4 regions of the Streptomyces sp. NPDC000151 genome follow, and region 1 is predicted to be linked to each of the others. Evidence: riboswitches for the same ligand, from Rfam matches in the RefSeq annotation. Region 1 holds a riboswitch; each other region holds the start of a gene.
What was found. Region 1 has a riboswitch for cyclic di-AMP ahead of ABT381_RS28975 (C40 family peptidase). Riboswitches for the same ligand answer to the same signal wherever they lie in the genome.

Region 1 (3,725 bases):
TGGTGAGCGGCCATGTACCGCGGCTGCATTGAATTCCGACCGTACGGTCGGAATTCCGTGGCGGAATTGATTGATGACTGGATCGTTTTTCGTTACTGGTGTGGCGCCAGTTATCCCGTGTTTCTCCTCGCGACAGCAAAGCACAGGGGAGCGGTACGGGGGCGGTACGGCGGCGGTCCGTAACAAGGGGGAGCGGGCCGCCGCCGTACCTCGGCGGGGGCGGCCGACGGCCGTCGGGGCGGATCCGACGGCGATGGGGAGCCGACCGCCTGGGTGAGGACGCTAAACCTGCCGGCGGGCATGAGGCGGGGCAATGCCGGTATTTGTCCATTCCGCTGCCATGGATTGCTCGCTTTCGGCCACGGGGTGACGGATACCGGCAGGTGCCGACCGGTGGCGGGCCGGTGGTGGGCCGGGGCAGCGACGGCAGCCCTGCCCGAGGGCCGGGCCGGGGGCGGGGCTACGATCGACCACTATGGACGTAGTGATCAATGTGTTCGTCGCGCTGCACATCATCGGCATCGCTTCGCTGCTCGGCGGCTTCCTCACGCAGATGAAGGCGATGGGCGCGGGCACCGCCCGCTTCGTGCCCGCGATGCTGCACGGCGCGATCACGATGCTGGTGACCGGCGTCATCCTGGTCGGCCTGAACCAGATGCAGGACTACTCGGTCAACAACATCAAGATCGGCGTCAAGCTCGCCGTCCTGATCGTGATCCTGGGCCTGGTCTACGTGAAGCGTGACGAGGAGAAGGTGGAGAAGCCGCTCTTCGGGCTCGTCGGCCTGCTCACGGTCGTCAACATCTTCATCGCGCTGCTCTGGACCTGAGCCGCCCCACCTTCGGCGCGACGAACCGCGCGACTGCCTCGTTCTCCGGGGCGGTCGCGCGGTTCGTCGTTTCCGGGCATGTGCCGCTCAGGCCGGCCGTACGCTCCCGTAGATCGGCATGTAGTAGATCGACTCCACGCGGACGCTCGCGCCCGGCTTCGGCGCGTGGATCATCTTGCCGTCGCCGATGTACATCCCGACGTGGCTGATGTCGTCGTAGAAGAACACCAGGTCACCGGGGTGAAGGTCCTTCGTCGCGACCCGCGTGCCGGTCTTCACCTGGTCCCAGGTCGTCCGCGGCAGCGAGACGCCCGCCGCCTTCCACGCCGCCTGGGTCAGCCCTGAGCAGTCGTACGACGTGGGGCCGGTCGCGCCCCACACGTACGGCTTGCCCAGCTGCGCGCGGGCGAAGGTGAGCGCCTTCTCCGCCTTGGTTGCGTACGCACCATCGGGCACCCCGGAGCCCGACCCCGTACCGGACCCGGTATCACCCCCGGAGCCGGTCCCGGACCCGCCGTCCGTACCGCCCGATCCGTCGTCCTGGTGCTCCCGCTGCTCGCGCTCGGCCTGCTCCCGCGCCAGCCGCTCGGCCTTGCGCTGCGCCTCGGCCTTCTTCTTGCGGTCCAGCTCCGCCAGCCGCGCCTTCTCCTGCGCGGTCAGCCGGGACAGCAGCTGCCGGGCCTCGGTCAGCTTGTCCTGGACGTCCCGCTTGGACGTCTTCAGTGACTCCTGGGACTTCTGCAGCTCCTCCAGGCTCCGGGTCGCCTGCGCCCGCTTGCGCGCGGCCTGCGCCTGCTGGTCCTGGTAGTCGGCGACCGCCTCCTGCTGGCGGCCGGTGAGCCGCTCCATCAGGTGGTTGCGGTCCACGAACTGCTGCGGGTCCCGGGCCAGCATCAGCTGGGCGGTCGGGCTCAGCCCGCCGGAGCGGTACTGCGCGGAGGCGAAGGTGCCCAGCTCGCGCCGGGCCTCGTTCATCTTCTCGGTCCGCTGGGCCGCGGCCTCGCGCAGCCCGTCCACCTTCTCGCGCTGCGTGCCGGCGCGCTCCTTGGCGGCGTTGTACTTCTGGGTGGCGACCTCGGCCTGCCGGTACAGGCCGTCGACCTTCTTCTTGACCTCTTCTATGGAGGGCTTGGGGTTTCTGGGTGCCGCGTCCGCGCTCTGGGTGAGCAGCGTGACGGAGGCGAGCGCCGCGGTGGTGAGCCCGGCCGCCGTACGGCGGTGCGCGGGCACGGCGAGGATGCGGGTGCGCGGCTTGCGATGAGACGCCAAGGCCGGCGACTCCTTCCGTGGACCGCCTACCGGGTTAGCTGTCGGGTTCGGGCGCGTGCCGCATCGCTGCGGCCGTACTACGGAAGGTGCCCTACGGCCGTACGGATCGCTCCGTGCCGGCCGATTCACCCCGGTCGTGCGTGTGGGTCCCCGGCTCCGGCCCGCCCTGGGTGCGGCGGTACGGACTCGGCGGGGCGGCCCGTGCCGGCGCTTTCGCCGGGCGGTGGGGCGGGCTGCCCGGTCGGCACGGTAGCCAACTCGTGTGACTTCTGTGAAGGCTGATGTTCGATATGCCCGAAACCTTTTCGTGATCTCGTCGTGTCCGGGTCGATGCCGGACCGGTTCCGACCACGCACTGTCCGGTGCCGTTCTCTGCCCGTGACCGCCCGCCTCGTGCCGTATTCTCCGCACCCCCGTAATCCCCGGAATTTCGCGGCCGGGGCCGGGTTGTCGGTGGGGCGGCCTAGACTCGGTGGGCGATGAGCAGCCTCTTTGACGACAGCTTCCTGGCGGACCTCGATTCCAAGGACGAGGAGCCGCCGCCTCCCGAGGACGAGGACCGTCCGGCAGCGGAGGAGGTGCCGCACGACCTCTTCGGCGGCCGCTTCGACGCGCCCGTGCAGCGGGACGCGTACTACCGCGACGGCGCCGCCCGCCCCGCAGTGGACCCGGCCGCGCTGCTGGAGGGGCTGAACGACGAGCAGAAGGCCGCCGTCGTGCACACGGGCGCGCCGCTGCTCATCGTCGCGGGCGCCGGCTCCGGCAAGACCCGCGTCCTCACGCACCGCATCGCGCATCTGCTCGGCGCGCGCGGCGTCCACCCCGGCCAGGTCCTCGCGATCACGTTCACGAACAAGGCCGCGGGCGAGATGAAGGAGCGCGTGGAGGAGCTGGTCGGCCCGCGCGCCAACGCCATGTGGGTGTCCACCTTCCACAGCGCCTGCGTGCGCATCCTGCGCCGCGAGTCCAAGAAGCTGGGCTTCACGTCGTCGTTCTCGATCTACGACGCCGCCGACTCCAAGCGCCTGATGGCCCTGGTCTGCCGCGACCTGGACCTCGACCCCAAGCGCTTCCCGCCCAAGTCCTTCAGCGCCAAGGTCTCCAATCTCAAGAACGAGCTCATCGATCACGAGGACTTCGCCGGGACGGCCGCCGACGGCTTCGAGAAGACCCTCGCCGAGGCGTATGCGATGTACCAGGCGCGGCTGCGCGAGGCCAACGCCCTGGACTTCGACGACATCATCATGACGACGGTGAATCTGCTGCAGGCGTTCCCGGACGTCGCGGACCACTACCGCCGCCGCTTCCGGCACGTGCTGGTCGACGAGTACCAGGACACGAACCACGCCCAGTACACCCTCGTGCGCGAGCTGGTAGGCCCCGGGACGCCCGAGGTGCCCGCCGCCGAGCTGTGCGTCGTGGGCGACGCCGACCAGTCGATCTACGCCTTCCGCGGCGCCACGATCAGGAACATCCTCCAGTTCGAGGAGGACTACCCGAACGCGACCACGATCCTGCTGGAGCAGAACTACCGCTCCACGCAGACGATCCTCTCGGCCGCCAACGCCGTCATCGAGCGCAACGAGAACCGCCGCCCGAAGAACCTCTGGACGGACGCCGGCACGGG
Region 2 (3,725 bases), on a different contig from region 1:
ATGGGCGGCGGTCAGTGCGCGGGCGCGCTCGGCGTCGCCGCGCGCCACCGCGTCCACGATCGCGCCGTGCTCCTGCCAGGACCGGTCCGCCTCACCGGGCGACGGCTGGTCCAGGTCGATCGCGTACACCCAGTCGATCTTGCGGCGCAGCTGGGTGAGCAGCGCCGTCATGCTCGCGCTGCCGGACGCCTGGGCGAGCGTCTCGTGGAACCAGCAGTCCAGTTGCCGCAGGTCGGCGGCGCTGCCGTGGCGGGCCCTCGCACGCCCCAGGCGGACCAGGCCGCGCAGTACCTTCAGATGGGCGGCCGAGCGGCGGGCCGCGGCGCGGGCGGCGCCCAGGGGCTCCAGGAGGAGGCGGATGTCCAGGAGGTCGGCGGCCTCCTGCTCGGTCGGCTCGGCCACACACGCGCCCGCGTGCCGCCGCGTGGTGACGAACCCCTCGGACTCCAGCGTGCGCAGCGCTTCGCGTACGGGGACGCGGGAGACGCCGTACCGGGACGCGAGCAGTTCCTCGATCAGCCGGGAGCCGGGCGGGAACGTTCCGGAGACGATGTCGTCGCGAATCGCCGTGCAGACCGCATGCGCCGAAATGTTCCCTCGCATCGTCCGTGCCTCCGCCGTAATCCTCTGGAAACGCCGTCCGGGCGGCGCCTTTTCCGTGACTCTATGACACCGGACCGGCATTTCCGATGGCCGTCACGAATTCATGGATATTTTTTGGCCAATGGGCGGGAGTTCCGGGGAGGCGGGGACGGGAGCGCAACGGGAGCGCATACGGAGACGCCGAAGCCCCGGCCGGGGGCCGGGGCTTCGGGTGGTACACGGGGAACGCCGTACGGTGCGCGGCCCCTCAGAGGCTCGGGTCCCTCAGACGCTGACGCCGTGCGAACGCAGGTACGCGATCGGGTCGATGTCCGAGCCGTACTCCGGGCCGGTGCGCGCCTCGAAGTGCAGGTGCGGGCCGGTGGTGTTGCCGGTGTTGCCGGACAGCGCGATCTGCTGGTTCGCGGAGACCCGCTGGCCCACGGAGACGCCGATGGACGACAGGTGGCCGTACTGGGTGTAGGTGCCGTCGTTCATCTTGAGGACGATGTTGTTGCCGTACGCGCCGCCCCAGCCGGCCTCGACGACCGTGCCCGCGCCGACGGCGTGGACGGCGGTGCCGGAGGCGGCGTGGAAGTCGATGCCGGTGTGGCTGCCGGAGGACCACAGGCCGCTGGACGCCTTGTACGGGGTGGAGACGTAGCTGCCGGCGATCGGCGCGACGAAGCCACTGGCGCTGAGCGTGGTACGGGCGTCGGAGCGCGAGGCGCGCTTCTCCGCCGCCTTCTTCTTGGCGGCGGCCTTCTTCTCGGCCGCCTCGGCCGCGGCCTTGCGCTGAGCCTCCTGGGCCTTCTTCTTGGCGGCCTCGGCGTTCTTGACGGCGGCGTCCTCGACCTGCGTACGGGCGGCGGCGACCTCGGCGGCCTCCTCCTGCGCGTCGGCCTGGGCCACGATGTTGTCGGCGACCCGGTCGCCGGTGTCGGCGATGGCGCGGGTCAGGCCGGTGTCGGTGGCGGCCGGGTCCTCGGCGGCGGCCAGCGCCGGGGAGGCGATGGACACGACGACACCGGTCGCGGCGGCTATGCCGGCGATGTTGCGGGTGGTCCGGGCAGCACGGCCGGGGCGGCGGTGCTTGCCGGTGGCACGGGTGAACGCCATGACCGGCGCACTCCTTTCCTTCCTTCTCGCCTACCGGGTTAGCTGACGGGTTCGGAGCAGGAAGGTCTCCTACGGCGGCCTCCGGAGAGGACGCCGATTCACCCCAAGGGGACATGTGGGTCCCCGGCTCCCCTGGCTCGCGCCGTACGGGGACTCGGCGATGACTGTCCGGCGGCCGCGGGCGCGGCGCAGTTCTGACGAACAGCCGGACCGACGCTAAAGGGGACATCTCGCGATCAGCAAACAGAATCGAGAGTTTGTGCCGGACGCCACACGGGGCGGAGGCAACCACCTACAGCATTCCGGACAAAAACGAAGATCCCGGGCCGCTTTGGCGGCCCGGGACCCTTTATGTCCTGCTATGTGAGCGGCGTTGGCACGGTTCAAGACACCCAGTGACGGGACCGGTACGACGCGTTCCGGCCCGTCCTTCCGCCGTACCGCGCAGGCGAATTCACCACCGCAACCGCCCCGGGACGGCGCCGGTCCGCGACCGCCGCCGGCCCGCCCCGCGTCAGCCCGTGACGACCGACACCTCGCCGATGCCCAGCTTCCGCACCGGCTCCGCGATCTGCGCGGCATCGCCCACCAGGACCGTGACGAGCCGGTCCACCGGGAAGGCGCTGACCGCGGCGGCGGTCGCCTCGACCGTGCCGGTCTCGGCCATGCGCCGGTACAGCTCCGCCTGGAAGTCGTCGGGGAGGTGCTGCTCGACCTGGTCGGCCAGCGTCCCGGCGACGGCGGCGGCCGTCTCGTACTTCAGCGGCGCCACGCCGACCAGATTCTGCACCGCCACGTCGCGCTCGGCGTCGGTCAGGCCCTCGGCGGCCAGCGTCCGCAGCACCTTCCACAGGTCCTCCAGCGCCGGACCCGTGGACTCCGTGTCCACCGAACCGCTTATGGCCAGCATCGCCGCGCCCGTGCCGTCACCGGAGGAGCGCAGCACCTGCCCGAAGGCCCGTACGCCGTAGGTGTAGCCCTTCTCCTCGCGCAGCACGCGGTCCAGGCGGGAGGTGAGCGTGCCGCCCAGGCAGTACGTGCCGAGCACCTGGGCGGGCCAGACGCGGTCGTGCCGGTCGGCGCCGATGCGGCCGATCAGCAGCTGCGTCTGGACGGCGCCGGGCCGGTCGACGATGACCACACGGCCGCTGTCGTCGGCGGTGATGGGGGAGGCGGCCACCGGCTCGGCGGCGGAGCCGGTCCACGCGCCCAGGGTCTCCTCCAGCGCCGCGTCGAGGTCCACCCCGGTGAAGTCGCCGACGATGACGGCGGTGGCCGTGGCGGGGCGTACGTGCGCCTCGTAGAAGGCGCGGACAGCGGCGGCGTCGATGCGCGCCACCGTCTCCTCGGTGCCCTGGCGCGGCCGGGACATCCGGGAGGTGGCCGGGAACAGCTCCTTGGAGAGGGCCATCGCGGCGCGCCGGGCCGGGTTGGCCAGCTCGTGCGGGATCTCGTCCAGGCGGTTGCGCACCAGGCGCTCGACCTCGCTGTCCGGGAAGGCCGGGGCGCGCAGGGCGTCGGCGAGCAGGCCGAGCGCCTTCACGAGGCGGGAGGCCGGCACCTCCAGGGAGACGCGGAGGCCGGGGTGGTCCGCGTGCGCGTCCAGCGTGGCGCCGCAGCGCTCCAGCTCGGCGGCGAACTCCTCGGCGTCGTGCTTGTCGGTTCCCTCGGAGAACGCCCGCGCCATGATCGTGGCGACGCCGTCCAGGCCCTCGGGCTCGGCGTCCAGCGGCGCGACGAGGTTGATCTCGACGGCCACGACCTGCTGGCCCGGGCGGTCGGCGCGCAGCACCGTCAGGCCGTTGCCGAGCGCGCCGCGCACCGGGGCCGGGAACGCCCACGGCTTCGGCTGCCCGGCCTGCGGCTGCGGGTGGAAGGTCATGGTCGGGGTCACGGCGTCGGTCACTGGGCCGCCTCCTCGGTCTTGGTCTCGGTGTCGTTCTGGACGGCGGCCGCGGCGGGCTCCGGCTCCCCGGCGGCCGCGGCCTCGGCCCCGGCGGGCAGGGTCGGCTCGTAGACCAGCA
Region 3 (3,725 bases), on a different contig from region 1:
GACCACCAGCGTCGCGTCGCGCGGCGCCCGCGCGGCCAGCGCGGGCAGCTCGTCCAGGAGGTCGCCGCGCACGAGCGGAGCCGGCGGTGCCTGCCGTACGGCCTCGATGGCGTCGCGCTGACGCCGCTGACGTTCCGCCGCATCGGGCGTCGACCCGGGCCAGATCAGCGCCTGGAGCCAGCGCACGTCGTCGGCGTCGGCCACGTCGAGCGGGTTCAGGTCGATCCCCGCCCGCCAGGCGATCCGGGGCAGCCCGGTCGGTACCGGCGTGCCCGGGGACGTACGGCAGGAAAAGACGACCGGGCTGTCCGGAGCGCCGAACTCCGGTCCGTCGTCGTAGCGATAGCGGTACCGGTCCGGGTGCAGGCACAGCCCGGCCGACGCGCCGACCTCCAGGAGCGCGAGCGGCTGGGGGAGCCGGGCGAGGAGCGGCAGCAGTGTGGCGCAGCGCGCGGGTTCGTTGGTCTGCGTGAGCCGCCGCATCATGACGTCGCGTACGTCGTCCCAGTGCCGGATCGTCCACTCGCGCCACGTGCGGTACGCGAAGTCGCCGCGCGGCCCCTGGTCGGCGTGCGGGCCGTCGAGGTAACGGACGGCGGCGAGCAGGAGATTGGGCTGCTGCTTGTTGCCGGGCGGCAGGGAGGCGCCCAGGAAGTCGCAGAATTCCGGGTCCTGGCTGATGCGGGCGGTCAGCTCCTCATGCGCTTCGGACTCGCCCCGCGCCTGCTGCCACGAGAACTCCGCGTACCGATCCGCCACTGCCTGCGCGCTGTTGACGACCATGATCAGACGTTACTGCTCTCACTGTACGTAATCGCTGCGCACCCCTCCGCATAACAACTGACAAACGATCAGTCCGCTACGGGTTTCCGATGCCCGGTCAACTCGCCCCCATTTGGTCATGACTGGTGGCATAAGTCCAGCTCAGCGGGCGTACGGATTCCGGGGAACGCTTGGAATCCGGCCGTCCCGTCCATTACTGTCCGATAACGCAGCGCGGTCGGACCAGCCGTCGCAAGAGGCGGCACCGCGCGGCCGACGCCGAATCCCATAAGCGCACTTCACCACCGCACCACCTGCCCAGGGAACCGGGGAACCACCACCTTGGGGTGAATCGGACGACTCCCCCCGGAGCCGCCCGTAGGAGACCTTCCTGCTCCGAACCCGTCAGCTAACCCGGTAGGCGAGAAGGAAGGAAAGGAGTGCGCCCCCGTGGCGTCCAACAAGCCTGCCCCCGACCCGTCTCCCGGGTCCCCGCACCTCGCGCACGACTCGTACCGCACCCACGATGCGTACGCGGCGCACGGCACCCACGAGTCCCCCAGGACGCACGCCGAGCCGGCGCCCGCCGACACCGCCACCTTCCCCGCCGTGAGCGATCCGGGTGCGGCGGGCGGCCCGTGGGAGGAGTGGAACCCCACCGAGGAGTCCGTACGCCCCGTACGCGGCCGGCACCGCGTGGCCAAGCAGCGCGGCGGCGGCCTCGCCCGCAGCAGTACGGTCCTGGGCGTCGGCGTCATCGCGGCGGTCGGCGCGGGCGGCATGGCCTCCGCGCAGGGCAAGCCGCAGGTCTCCATATCCATGCCCGACCTGGGCAGCATGGCCGAACACGTATCCGAGAAACTCCCCGCGGCGGAGAGCCTGCCGGGCATCGGCGGTCTGGTCTCCCACGACTCCTCCGGTACGGGCGCGGACGGTGCGCAGGGCGGCCCGTTCACCCGGGCGGGCGGCGGCGAGTCCGCGCAGGGCGGCGGCGAGGCGCTCCGCGCCCGCATCCTGGAGCAGGCCGAACAGGCGCAGAGCTCCGCCGACCAGGAGGCCCGCGAGACCGCCGAACAGGCCGCGGTCCAGCAGGCCGAGGCGGACGCGGCCGAGCGCCAGAAGCACGCCGAGAGCGCGAAGAAGAAGGCCGCGGCGGAAGCCAAGGCCAAGGCCGAGGAAGAGGCGCGCAAGAAGGCGGCCGCCGCCCGCGCCGCCGAGCTCGCCGAACTGGCCAAGAGCTACACCCTCCCGGTCTCCTCTTTCACCATCACCGCCACCTTCGGACAGGGCGGCGACCGCTGGGCCGCCGACCACACAGGGCTGGACTTCGCCGCCCCGACCGGTACCCCGGCCAAGGCCGTGCACGGCGGCACGATCACGCAGGCCGGCTGGGCGGGCTCGTACGGCTACCGCATCGTCGTCACCCTCGACGACGGCACCGAGCTCTGGTACTGCCACCTCTCCTCGATGGTGAAGACCTCGGGCAAGGTGAACGCCGGCGACGTCATCGGCCGGGTCGGCGCCACTGGCAATGTCACGGGCCCGCACCTCCACCTGGAGGTCCGCCCGAGCCCGGACACGCCGGTCGACCCGATGCCGTGGCTGCGCGACCACGGGCTGAAGGTCTGACGACGACGCCTGACGACGACGCCTGACGACGACGCCTGACGACGACGTCTGATGACGACGTCTGATGACGACGATGGCGTGAAGGTCTGAGAACGCCCGCTCTCCGGGGTCGCCTTCGGGGTCGTCTTCGGGCGCGCCTTCGGGCCATCCTCCGCCCGCCGGGCTTCCGTCCGCCCGTCCGGGGCACTTGTCCGCCGTCGCCGCCGCCTCGTGCGCCCCGCTCCGCCGCGACCGGGAACCGGGCGTACTAGCAGGAGGGGAGAGGCGGTGGCCGACGGCCGGGTCTCCGCGTAGCGCGGGCCCGCACACCACGGCGGCCCTGATGGCCACCCGCACACCGCGGGGGCCATCGGGCCGCCGGGCGTATCTTCGGCCGTCCGGCGAGCGCAACCCATCCCGCTCCCGCAGAATGAACGGGCCCCCGCCACCGCGCCCCAAGAAGAACGGCGCCGAGCCAAGGACGGCCCCAGTGGAGTGGACCCTCGAAGTTGTCACCGTCCCCGTCACCGACCAGGACCGTGCGAAGCGCTTCTACGAAGAACAGTGCGGCTTCAAGGCCGACGTGGACTCGCAAGTCGCCGAAGGGGTACGGATCATCCAGCTGACCCCGCCCGGTTCGCGCTGCTCGATCGCCCTCATCCAGGGCCTGCCGCCGGCACCCGGCCAGTCCGCCATGGCCCCGGGCTCGCTCCAGGGCCTGCAGCTGTGCGTGGTGGACATCGAAGCGGCCCACGCGGAGCTGGTACGGCGCGGGGTGGAGGTCGGTCCGGTACAGCATCTCGGCGCCGAGGGCTGGGCCGAAGGCCGCGGCGAGACGTGGAACTCCTTCATGTTCTTCAAGGACCCCGACGGCAACGGCTGGACGGTCCAGGAGGCACCGTCCCCGCTCAGTAACCGCTAGGGCGGCAGGCAGTCGGCATTCGAGTGACGCCCCGTCACGTCCCGGAATAACTCCGCCTCCCAACCCCGCTGACGCTCACATGTCCACGTCTTCCGCTTCTTCCGCCCCCACGCCCGGCCACGGCCCCGTCCCCGTCGCCGCCACCAAGCCCCTGGGCTCGCTCACGGTCTCCCCCCTCTCCCTCGGCGGCAACGTCTTCGGCTGGACCGCCGACGTGGCGACGTCCTTCGAGGTGCTGGACGCGTTCACCGGGGCCGGCGGCAACTTCATCGACACGGCCGACGCCTACTCCGTCTTCGCCCCCGGCAACAAGGGCGGCGAATCCGAGACGATCATCGGCGACTGGCACACCGCCCGCGGCAACCGCTCCGACCTCGTCATCGCCACGAAGGTCGGCGCCCTCCCCGACCGCAAGGGCCTGTCCGCCGCCAAC
Region 4 (3,725 bases), on a different contig from region 1:
ATCGATCGCTCCGCAAGACGCGGATCCGGCTATTCCGGAAAGCGCGGAGTAAGTCGTTCCGGAGGGCGTGCCGTCCGGCGCGCAAAAGGCGCATAGCGCATCGTCCCGGGCGGGGCGGGCGCCCGCTTCCGACGGCCCGTCAGAACGGGAAATCGCGGACGTACCGGAATGCGCCAAGGGTGCCCGGGTCGAGACGAACTGACCTGGCGTCAGCAGCGTGATCTACGCGTGATCTCCGCTACACCGGGTTGAGACCGGACCGGGCCCCCGCTACCTTGCGTGCGACAACTCAAGCCGCCGCTCGAAAGGCACTCGCATGCGCTCCGGCAACGGTAGACACCGCCGCCCCCGTCAGGCTCCCGCCCTCCTGGTGGCGGCCTCCGTCACGGGGGCCGGGCTGGCCCTGCCGCTGCTGACGGCGGGCGGGGCCCAGGCCGCCGACACCGCCACCTGGGACCGCGTCGCGCTGTGCGAGAGCGGCGGCACCTGGAGCGCCAACTCCGGCAACGGCTACTACGGCGGGCTGCAGCTGACCCTGCAGATGTGGAAGGACTACGGCGGCGAGTCCTACGCCGAGCGTCCGGACCTGGCCAGCCGCGCCCAGCAGATCGCGGTCGCCGAGTCGGTACTGAACGACCGCGGCCCGGATGCCTGGCCCAGCTGCTCGGTGAACGCCGGCCTCGACCTGGACGGGCTGATACCCGACGTGGACCCGGGCAGCACGCAGACGCCCGCGCCGCAGCCCTCCGACGACGGCTCCGCGAGCGGCAGCGACTCCGGCGACACCCAGCCGTCGGGCGGCGCCACGGACGGCGCCACGGATGGTGCCACCGACGAGCCGTCGGCCACGCCCTCCGCCACGCCGTCCGGCGACGGCACGGACTCCGGTGACGCGCGGCCCTCCGAAGGCGCCTCCGAGCAGCCCACCGCCGACCCGTCGGCCGACCCCACCACCGACCCGTCGACCGCTCCGTCGACCGAGCCCTCGGACTCCGCGCAGCCCTCCGAGGGGGCCACCGAGCCGCCCGCGTCGTCCGACGGCGGCGCCTCCGCGCCCGGTACCGGCCGGCACCGCGGCGGTACCGACGACGGCAAGGACGGGCGTCCCGAGGGGCGGCACGCCTCGCGCGGCGGTGACGCCCACCGCGGTACCGGGGAGGGCGACGGCGTGTACACAGTGCGGCCGGGCGACAGCCTCTCCGCGATCGCGGAGGAGCACGGGCTGGCCGAGGGGTGGGCCGGCCTCTACGACGCCAACGAGGGTGTCGTCGGAGCTGATCCGGACCTTATTCAGCCAGGTCAGCGCCTCGACCTCGGCCAGTGACCGCGGGCCGCACGGCGTAAGTGCGGGATGGTTGCCCCCATTTGGGGAAAGTGAGACATGGGTCTCGTCCCGAGGTATTCCGTCCGCCCTGTCCGTTCTTTCCATACCGTGTTCGACCTGCGCAAACGGATGCCACCGGTGATCGAAAACCGCAAAGTGTCCTGCGAAAAGGTGGTTTGAACCGCCGAGGGGTGTGTGTTTACGTTCTTCACCGCTCGCACCAAGCGAGCCCGCCGATCATTCGCCGAATCCTGCCGGTGATCGGTCGGACAACCGTCGCGCAAGCGCCGTAGGCAGGAGCGGGGGACCCAAGGTAAGTGCCGTACGCAGCGGAAACGCAGCGGCCGGCTTGGGGTGAAGCCGGATGTGCGACAGCGCATCCGGCCGGGCCACTCACAGCCCGAACCCGACAGCTCACCTCGCAGGCGTCGGTGAGGGAGAACAACATGCTCAAGGGCAAGCACCGCCGCCCCTCGAAGGCCGTCCGTGTCGCCACGCTCGCCGGTGTCGCAGGCGCCGCCGTGGCCGTCCCGCTGATGGCCGCCGGTTCCGCCAACGCCGCCTCGGTCGCCACCTGGGACAAGGTCGCCCAGTGCGAGTCCGGTGGCAACTGGTCGATCAACACCGGCAACGGCTACTACGGCGGCCTGCAGTTCAACAACAGCTCCTGGGCCGCCGCGGGTGGCACCAAGTACGCCCCGCGCGCCGACCTGGCCACCAAGGACCAGCAGATCGCCACCGCCGAGAAGCTGCTCGCCATGCAGGGCCCGGGTGCCTGGGGCTGCGCCGGTGCCGGCGGCCTGACCGCCGGTGGCCCGTCCGCGCAGGTGAACACCGGTGGCTCCGGCCAGGTCCAGCAGCAGGCCGCCCCGAAGCAGGAGGCGCCGAAGCAGCAGGCCGCGCCGCAGCAGCAGGCCCCGAAGCAGCAGGCCGCGCCGCAGCCGCAGCCCGTGCAGCCCAAGGCCGACCCGAAGCCGGTGACCGGCCACGGCAACTACACCGTGAAGTCCGGCGACACCCTGGGCAAGATCGCCAAGGCGCACGGCGCCGACTGGAAGACCGTCTACGCGAAGAACAAGTCGGTCGTCGGCGGCAACCCGAACCTGATCTTCCCCGGCCAGAAGCTCAACGTCTGAGCCGGTACAGGCCGGCACCTCAACGTCCGAGCCGGTACCCGGCAGGCGTGAGAGCCGCCCCGTGAGACCGCCCCGCCGCGACGCGTCCCCCCGAGCGCGCCACGGCGGGGCTTTCGCGTTGGCGCGGCGGGGCAGTGCACCGGCATCCGGGCGGGCCGCCGCTCAGATGCGTACGGACCGTTTTGCCCGGTACGTCCGCTACAAAATGCGGACGCTACCTCCCGTATTGCGGGCCTTTGGGTCCTTTTTCGTCTCACAGACGGGGCTAGGGGCAGGCGTAGGAGCCGTGGGCCGTTAGGCTCGTGCTGCAGAACTCCAGAAACCCACGAAGGAGACAACGTGCCGTCGATCGACGTCGTCGTAGCTCGCGAGATCCTCGACTCGCGAGGCAACCCCACGGTCGAGGTCGAGGTCGGCCTCGACGACGGCAGCACCGGCCGCGCGGCCGTGCCGTCGGGCGCCTCCACCGGCGCCTTCGAGGCCATCGAGCTGCGTGACGGCGACCCGAACCGTTACCTCGGCAAGGGCGTCGAGAAGGCCGTGCTGGCCGTCATCGAGCAGATCGGCCCCGAGCTGGTCGGCTACGACGCCACCGAGCAGCGCCTCATCGACCAGGCGATGTTCGACCTGGACGCCACCGACAACAAGGGCTCCCTGGGCGCCAACGCGATCCTGGGCGTCTCGCTGGCCGTCGCGCACGCCGCGTCCGAGGCCAGCGACCTGCCGCTGTTCCGCTACCTCGGTGGCCCGAACGCGCACGTCCTGCCCGTCCCGATGATGAACATCCTGAACGGCGGCTCGCACGCCGACTCCAACGTGGACATCCAGGAGTTCATGATCGCCCCGATCGGCGCGGAGTCCTTCTCCGAGGCGCTGCGCTGGGGCGCCGAGGTCTACCACACCCTCAAGAAGGTCCTGAAGAACAAGGGCCTGGCCACCGGCCTGGGCGACGAGGGCGGCTTCGCCCCGAACCTCGGCTCCAACCGTGAGGCCCTCGACCTCATCCTGGAGGCCATCACGGAGGCCGGCTACGCCCCCGGCCAGGACATCGCGCTGGCGCTGGACGTCGCCGCCTCCGAGTTCTACAAGGACGGCGTGTACGAGTTCGAGGGCAAGAGCCGCTCGGCCGCCGAGATGACCGAGTACTACGAGGAGCTCGTCGCCTCGTACCCGCTCGTCTCCATCGAGGACCCGCTCTTCGAGGACGACTGGGCCGGCTGGAACGTCATCACCGAGAAGCTCGGCACCAAGGTGCAGCTGGTGGG

Region 2: another riboswitch for cyclic di-AMP. It lies ahead of ABT381_RS11515 (M23 family metallopeptidase); the one in region 1 lies ahead of ABT381_RS28975 (C40 family peptidase).
Region 3: another riboswitch for cyclic di-AMP. It lies ahead of ABT381_RS27585 (M23 family metallopeptidase); the one in region 1 lies ahead of ABT381_RS28975 (C40 family peptidase).
Region 4: another riboswitch for cyclic di-AMP. It lies ahead of ABT381_RS23700 (transglycosylase family protein); the one in region 1 lies ahead of ABT381_RS28975 (C40 family peptidase).

The regions. Positions count from the first base shown of each region.
Region 1 covers NZ_JBEPFC010000142.1:7,207-10,931, reverse strand. The annotation lists gene ABT381_RS28985 (alpha/beta fold hydrolase) at 1-32, shown strand, start outside; gene ABT381_RS28980 (hypothetical protein) at 476-829, shown strand; gene ABT381_RS28975 (C40 family peptidase) at 917-2,098, opposite strand; cyclic di-AMP (ydaO/yuaA leader) riboswitch at 2,107-2,286, opposite strand; gene pcrA (DNA helicase PcrA) at 2,578-3,725, shown strand, end outside.
Region 2 covers NZ_JBEPFC010000027.1:40,047-43,771, forward strand. The annotation lists gene ABT381_RS11510 (GntR family transcriptional regulator) at 1-603, opposite strand, end outside; gene ABT381_RS11515 (M23 family metallopeptidase) at 868-1,701, opposite strand; cyclic di-AMP (ydaO/yuaA leader) riboswitch at 1,714-1,871, opposite strand; gene ABT381_RS11520 (M16 family metallopeptidase) at 2,216-3,583, opposite strand; gene ABT381_RS11525 (M16 family metallopeptidase) at 3,604-3,725, opposite strand, start outside.
Region 3 covers NZ_JBEPFC010000127.1:8,074-11,798, forward strand. The annotation lists gene ABT381_RS27580 (DUF2332 domain-containing protein) at 1-783, opposite strand, end outside; cyclic di-AMP (ydaO/yuaA leader) riboswitch at 1,059-1,201, shown strand; gene ABT381_RS27585 (M23 family metallopeptidase) at 1,213-2,391, shown strand; gene ABT381_RS27590 (VOC family protein) at 2,861-3,292, shown strand; gene ABT381_RS27595 (aldo/keto reductase) at 3,372-3,725, shown strand, end outside.
Region 4 covers NZ_JBEPFC010000094.1:10,039-13,763, forward strand. The annotation lists gene ABT381_RS23690 (cytochrome P450 family protein) at 1-52, shown strand, start outside; gene ABT381_RS23695 (transglycosylase family protein) at 317-1,324, shown strand; cyclic di-AMP (ydaO/yuaA leader) riboswitch at 1,600-1,767, shown strand; gene ABT381_RS23700 (transglycosylase family protein) at 1,771-2,460, shown strand; gene eno (phosphopyruvate hydratase) at 2,800-3,725, shown strand, end outside.